DNA from 3 places in the Streptomyces sp. NPDC030838 genome. Region 3 is predicted to be linked to each of the others. Evidence: riboswitches for the same ligand, from Rfam matches in the RefSeq annotation. Region 3 holds a riboswitch; each other region holds the start of a gene.
What was found. A riboswitch is a leader RNA that binds a small molecule or an ion and turns the genes downstream of it on or off. The one in region 3 is predicted to bind cyclic di-AMP.
Positions count from the first base shown of each region.

Region 1: it holds a riboswitch for cyclic di-AMP, as region 3 does, so the genes downstream of both, ACZ42A_RS08875 (C40 family peptidase) here and ACZ42A_RS10895 (transglycosylase family protein) in region 3, are expected to answer to the same signal.
Region 2: it holds a riboswitch for cyclic di-AMP, as region 3 does, so the genes downstream of both, ACZ42A_RS13250 (M23 family metallopeptidase) here and ACZ42A_RS10895 (transglycosylase family protein) in region 3, are expected to answer to the same signal.

Region 1 covers NZ_JBVIED010000002.1:400,589-402,844, forward strand. Annotated here, with positions in the region: gene pcrA (DNA helicase PcrA) at 1-714, opposite strand, end outside; cyclic di-AMP (ydaO/yuaA leader) riboswitch at 944-1,110, shown strand; gene ACZ42A_RS08875 (C40 family peptidase) at 1,119-2,256, shown strand, end outside.
Region 2 covers NZ_JBVIED010000004.1:17,959-20,214, reverse strand. Annotated here, with positions in the region: gene ACZ42A_RS13260 (GTP cyclohydrolase II) at 1-426, shown strand, start outside; tRNA gene ACZ42A_RS13255 (tRNA-Met) at 492-565, shown strand; cyclic di-AMP (ydaO/yuaA leader) riboswitch at 890-1,068, shown strand; gene ACZ42A_RS13250 (M23 family metallopeptidase) at 1,080-2,120, shown strand; gene ACZ42A_RS13245 (aldo/keto reductase) at 2,235-2,256, shown strand, end outside.
Region 3 covers NZ_JBVIED010000003.1:91,550-93,805, reverse strand. Annotated here, with positions in the region: gene ACZ42A_RS10900 (LysM peptidoglycan-binding domain-containing protein) at 56-1,066, shown strand; cyclic di-AMP (ydaO/yuaA leader) riboswitch at 1,249-1,427, shown strand; gene ACZ42A_RS10895 (transglycosylase family protein) at 1,432-2,124, shown strand.

The DNA.
Region 1 (2,256 bases), on a different contig from region 3:
GTAGGCCTGGGCGAGGGTCTTCTCGAAGCCGTCGGAGGCCTGGGCGGCGAAGTCCTCCTCGTCGATCAGCTCGTTCTTCAGGTTGCTGATCTTGGCGCTGAAGGACTTGGGCGGGAAGCGCTTGGGGTCCAGGTCCAGATCGCGGCAGACCAGGGCCATCAGGCGCTTGGAGTCGGCGGCGTCGTAGATCGAGAACGACGAGGTGAAGCCGAGCTTCTTGCTCTCCCGGCGCAGGATGCGCACGCACGCGCTGTGGAAGGTCATCACCCACATCGCGTTCGCGCGCGGGCCCACCAGCTGCTCCACGCGCTCCTTCATCTCGCCCGCGGCCTTGTTGGTGAAGGTGATCGCGAGGATCTGCCCCGGGTGCACGCCCCGCTCGGCCAGCAGGTAGGCGATGCGGTGGGTGAGCACACGGGTCTTGCCGGAGCCGGCGCCGGCCACGATGAGCAGGGGGGAGCCGGAGTGGACGACGGCGGCGCGCTGGTTCTCGTTCAGCCCCTCCAGGAGCGCGGCCGAGTCCACCGCCGGGCGCGGGGCGCCGTCGCGGTAGTACTCGTCCCGGTCCGGGGGCAGGTCGAACTTCCCGCCGAACAGATCGTCCGGAATCGGCTCCGGTACGTGTTCGTCCTCGGGCGGCGGCGGGGGCTCCTCCGCATGGGCCCGCGGGGCCTGGAGGTCCGCCAGGAAGCTGTCGTCAAAGAGGCTGCTCATCGCTCTCCGAGTCTAGGGCGCCCCACTGACAACCGAGGGCCGCCCGGAGAACATCACAGCCGGCACCGGCGGCCACGCGCCGCTCAGGCTCGGCGACGGCGAGCTACACCTTTCGAAAGGTCACGAAAATGTATCGGGCATATCACCCACCAACCTTCACAGCAGCCACACGAGTTGGCTACCGTGCCGGGCAGGCCGAACGACCCCCACCGGCGAACGTCGCCGGGCCGCGCGGCCTCCGCCGAGTCCGGCGCCCCCACGGCGGCCGGAGCCGGGGACCCAACCGACTCTGGGGTGAATCGGCCCTCCTCTTGGGGGAGGGACCGTAGGGCAACCCTTCCGAACGACCCGCCCGAACCCGACAGCTAACCCGGTAGGCGGGCCGATGGAAGGAGTCGCCTCCCTTGGCGTCGCACCGCAAGTCGCGTCCCACCCCGCGCGTGGCCGGCATACGCAACCCCGCCCTCGCCACCGCCGCCCTCACCTCCGTGGCCCTGCTCTCGCAGACCGCCGACGCCGCCCCGTCGACCGACGACAAGCCGAGCCTGGAGGAGGTCGAGAAGAAGGTCGACGATCTCTACCGCCAGGCCGAGTCGGCGACCGAGAAGTACAACGCGGTCAAGGAGAGGACCGCGAAGCAGCGCAAGCGCGTCGACACCCTCCTGGACGACGTGGCCCGGCGCGCGCAGAAGCTCAACGAGGCACGCGAGGAGCTGGGGACCTACGCCGCGGCCCAGTACCGCACCGGCGGCGCCCTGTCCGACACCGCGACCTTCCTGCTCGCGGACTCGCCGCAGGACTACCTCGACCGGACGCAGCTGATGGACCGGCTGACCAGCCGGCAGAAGGACGCGGTCGACGACTACTTCGCCCAGCAGTCCGAGACGATGAAGAAGCGCCAGGAGGCCTCCGAGAGCCTTCGGACGCTCACCGAGTCGCAGACCGATCTGAAGACGGCCAAGGCGACCGTCCAGAAGAAGCTCGCCACCGCGCGGGAGCTGCTGTCGCAGCTGACCGCCGAGGAGAAGGCGCGGCTCGCGGCGATCGAGAAGCGCGAGCAGGAGGAGGCGGCGCGCAAGGCCGCGGAGCTGGCCCGGCAGCAGGCGGAGGAGCAGCGGCGGCAGGAGGAGGCCCGCCAGGAGGCCGCCCAGGAGGCCGCGCAGGAGGAGACCGGCGGCTCGTCGTCCTCCTCGGGCAGCACCGGCGAGACCTCCACCCCGGCCGACTCCACGTACGCCGCCAAGGCCGAGAAGGCGATCACCTTCGCCCGCGCCCAGATCGGCAAGCCGTACGTCTGGGGCGCCACCGGCCCCGGCTCCTACGACTGCTCCGGCCTCACCCAGGCCGCCTGGAAGGCCGCCGGCGTCACCCTCCCGCGCACCACCTACGACCAGGTGAACGCCGGAACCACGGTCTCCCTCGCCGCGGCCCAGCCCGGTGACCTGGTCTTCTTCTACGACGACGTCACCCACGTCGGCATCTACATCGGCAACGGGATGATGATCCACGCGCCGAAGCCCGGGGCGTACGTCCGCGAGGAGT
Region 2 (2,256 bases), on a different contig from region 3:
CGCTGCGACTGCGGCCCGCAGCTGCGCGAGGCGGTCGAGCGGATCGCCGAGCGCGGCGGCGTTCTGCTGTACCTCCGGCAGGAGGGCCGCGGCATCGGGCTGTACAACAAGCTCGACGCGTACGCCCTCCAGGACCAGGGGCTCGACACCTACGAGGCCAACCTGGCCCTCGGCCTTCCCGAGGACGCCCGCGACTACACGGCCGCCGCCCAGATGCTCACCGCCCTCGGCGTCACCGAGCTGGACCTGCTCTCCAACAACCCGGACAAGGCCGAGCAGCTGCGCGCTCTGGGTGTCGGCGTCCGTGACCGTGTCCCGACCGGTGTCTTCACCACCGCCCACAACGTCCGCTACCTGCGCGCCAAGGTCCTTCAGACCCAGCACACCCTGCCGCTGGCCGACCTCACGGAACTCAGCGCCGGCTGATCGGCGAGGCGGAGACAAACCCTGGCGCGAAGCGTCCCGCGCATGGCGTACACTGGAATCACCGACGCGGGGTGGAGCAGCTCGGTAGCTCGCTGGGCTCATAACCCAGAGGTCGCAGGTTCAAATCCTGTCCCCGCTACTGAAGGCTCAGGGCCGGAATCCATGGAGATGGATTCCGGCCCTGAGTGCTTTTCCGTCCTCGAAGCGCATCTGTGCGCGGAGACGTCACGGGGAGTAAGTGGGCGACCCCACTCCGCATAACATCTGAGTCACCATCAAAAACCGGGACGCTGCTGAAGTGTTTCTGAGTGCGGGTCAACTCGCCCGATTTTCGCCGCTCATGAGGTGTACGTCCACCCGGGTGACCGTAATGATCAAGCGGAACCGCTTGGAAATCACCCCCCGGTTCTATTAACGTCCGATAACGCAGCGCGGTCGTCCCAGCCGTCACAAGAGGCGGCTCCGTGCGCACGCGCCGAATCCCGTAGGGAACCGGGGAACCACCACCTTGGGGTGAATCGGGCGTAAGGGGTCGGGTCCGCACGGCTGAAAGTCGTGTGCGGCACGGCTGATTTACGCGCGTAGGAGACCTTCCTGCTCCGAACCCGTCAGCTAACCCGGTAGGCGAGAAGGAAGGAAAGGAGTACGCCCACGTGGCGTCCAACCGGCCTGCCCCCGGGGCCCCGTTCGTGCCCGGCCAGCGCACCGCCGACCCCGCCGACACCTTCGTGTACGGCGATCAGCGCACCGACGAGGGCCCGTGGGAGGAGTGGAACCCCACCGCGGAATCCATTCGCCCCGTACGCGGCCGGCATCGTGTCACCAAGCAGCGCGGCGGCGGACTCGCCCGCAGCTCCACCGTCCTGGGCGTCGGTGTCATAGCCGCCGTCGGCGCGGGCGGCATGGCCACCGCGCAGACCGGCAAGCCGCCGGTGTCCATCTCGATGCCCGACCTGCCGAACGTCGGCTCGCTGATCTCCGACGACACCGACACCGCCGAGACCACCGCCACCCCGCTCAGCAGCCTCGGCGTCACCGCCACCGACACCGCGCAGGGCACCACCGACGCCGGCGAGGCGCTGCGCGCCCGCATCATGGCGCAGGCCGAGCAGCAGCAGGACCAGGCCGAGTCCAAGGCCGCCGCGGAGGCGCTGGCCGCCGCCGAGAAGGAGGCCGCGGAGGCCGCCGCCAAGGCGGAGAAGGAGGCCGAGGCCAAGGCCGCCGCCGCGAAGAAGGAGGCGGAGGAGGAGGCCCGCAGGAAGGCCGAGGCCGAGCGGCTGGCCGAGCTGGCCAAGCAGTTCACGCTGCCGACCTCCTCGTACACCATCACCTCCACCTACGGGCAGGCCGGCGCCCTGTGGTCCTCCGGCTACCACACCGGCCTGGACTTCGCCGCGCCCACCGGCACCCTCATCAAGGCGGTGCACTCCGGCACCATCACCGAGGCCGGCTGGGGCGGCGCGTACGGCTACCGGACCGTTCTCACCCTGAACGACGGCACCGAGATCCTCTACGCCCACCAGTCGTCGATCAACGTCAGCGTGGGCCAGAAGGTCAACACCGGGGACGTCATCGGGCGCGTGGGCGCGACCGGCAATGTGACCGGGGCGCATCTGCACCTGGAGGTGCACACCGGCGACGGCGGCGCGCTGGACCCGCTGAGCTGGCTGCGGAGCAAGGGCCTCACGCCCTGACGCCCGGCTGAGCCCGGCTCTCCCCGATCCCCGGCGGTCCTGACGGCAACCCCCCGACGTCAGGGCTGCCGGTTCACGGAATAGGGCGTTCCGGAGGGTGTGTTGACGCTGAGCATGACTTCTCTGCGCAAACTCG
Region 3 (2,256 bases):
GACGCCCGAGCTTCAACCGCCGCGCCGTCACTGCTGTCTCGCGAAAGGTCCCCGCATGCTCTCCGGGAACGGTCGTCACCGTCGCCCCCGCCAGGCCCCGGCCCTCATCGTCGCGGCCGGAGTGACCGGTTCCGCCATCGCCATCCCGCTCCTCGGCGCGACCAGCGCGAGCGCCGCCAGCGGGGTGACCTGGGACAGGGTCGCGGAGTGCGAGAGCGGCGGCTCCTGGAGCGCGAACAACGGCAACGGCTACTACGGCGGCCTGCAGATCTCCCAGGAGAACTGGGTGAAGTACGGCGGTCTGGACTACGCCGAGAGCCCCGACGTGGCCAGCCGTTCGCAGCAGATAGCCGTCGCCGAGAGAATCCTCGCCGCCGAGGGTGTGGCGGCCTGGCCCACCTGCGGTCTGCTCGCCGGCCTCGACGGTGACTCCGCGCCGGCCGGCGTCGACACCGGTCTGGCGGCTGACGCGGCGTCGGGTGCGGCGGCCACCCCCGAGGCGACGCCCGAGACGCCCGAGTCCGGCTTGTCCGACTCGCCGGAATCATCTCCTTCCTCGGAATCCTCCGATAGCGCCGGTTCCTCCGAAACCTCGGAAGGTGCCGAATCGTCCGGTTCTGCCACGACTTCGCCCTCTCCCGACACCTCCAACGGTGCGTCGTCGGGCGAGTCCCAGGGGGCTGAGAGCTCTCCCGCGGCCACCACCAAGAACGACGACTCGGACAAGTCGGGCCAGAACGCCCCGTCTTCGGGCGCCACCGACACCGGCTCCACCGGCACCGGCCGCCACCGCGGCGACAGCGCCGAGGAGGACGCCGCGGACAGCCGTACGGCCGAATCCTCCGGCCGTCACGCCTCCCGTGACGCCGCCGCCGCGCGCGACGCGGCCGACGGCACGTACACGGTGCGCGCCGGCGACAGCCTCTGGGGCATCGCCGACTCCCTTGAGCTGCAGGGCGGATGGTCCGCGCTCTATGCCGAGAACAAGGCGACCGTCGGCGCCGACCCCGACCTCATCATCCCCGGTCAGACCCTTGAGGTAGGGGTCGAACCGGTCGAAAAGTAGCGGGAGTTCGCGTCACGGTTCGGGCTAAATGTCCGTTATAAACGCGGTGAGAGATAGGTCTCAGAAGACCTGATCGTCTTTGAAATTCCGCGGATCGCGTGGCTACGGTCAAGGCCGCTCGTCACCGCGAGCCCCGGCTGCCGCAACGCCGAATCCTGCCAGCGGCCGCCCGGGAACAGTCGTCGCGTCAAGCGCCGCAGGCAGGAGCGGGGGACCCAAGGTAAGTGCCGGGCCCGGCAGTTGAGGAGACTCGACGCCGGAACCGGCTTGGGGTGAAGCCGCAGCCCGCGAGGGCCGCGGCCGGGCAACTCAACCGGCCCGAACCCGACAGCTCACCTCGCAGGCGTCGGTGAGGGGATCGATCCATGCTGTTTTCCGGCAAGGGCAAGCACCGTCGTCCGTCCAAGACCGCTCGCGTCATCGCCGCCGTCGGCGTCACCGGTGCCGCCGCCGTCGCCGCCCCGCTGATGGCGGCCGGCAACGCCTCCGCCGCCACCGCCTCCGAGTGGGACACCGTCGCCCAGTGCGAGTCCGGCGGCAACTGGTCCATCAACACCGGCAACGGCTACTACGGCGGTCTGCAGTTCTCCGCCTCCACCTGGGCCGCGTACGGCGGCACGCAGTACGCCGCCACCGCCGACCAGGCCACCAAGGAGCAGCAGATAGCCATCGCCGAGAAGGTCCTCGCGGGCCAGGGCAAGGGCGCCTGGCCGCACTGCGGCACCGGCCTGTCGAACACCCCGTACAACGGCGGCACCGCCTCCACCGGCGACAGCGGCAGCGCCACCGCCGACCGTGAGACCGAGGAGCAGGCCGCCTCCCGCTCCGCCGAGCGCCCGGCCGCCACCCAGAAGGCCGAGAAGACCGTCACCACCCCGACCGGCGAGAAGGTCGAGAAGGGCGACGGCGAGTACAAGGTGGTCGAGGGCGACAGCCTCAGCTCCATCGCCGAGGAGCACGGCGTCGAGGGCGGCTGGCAGAAGCTGTTCGAGCTGAACAAGGACATCGTCGACGACGCCGACGTCATCTACCCCGGCCAGCAGCTGCACCTGAAGTAAGCCGCGGAGCCCCGCAGACTCCCCGCCCCGGCGCGTGTCCCCCGTACGCGCCGGGGCGGGGGCTTTTCCGACGGCGTTTTTCCGGAACCGTCTTTGTTCCGTTCGGAAACAATTTACTCTCGGTTCCGTCCA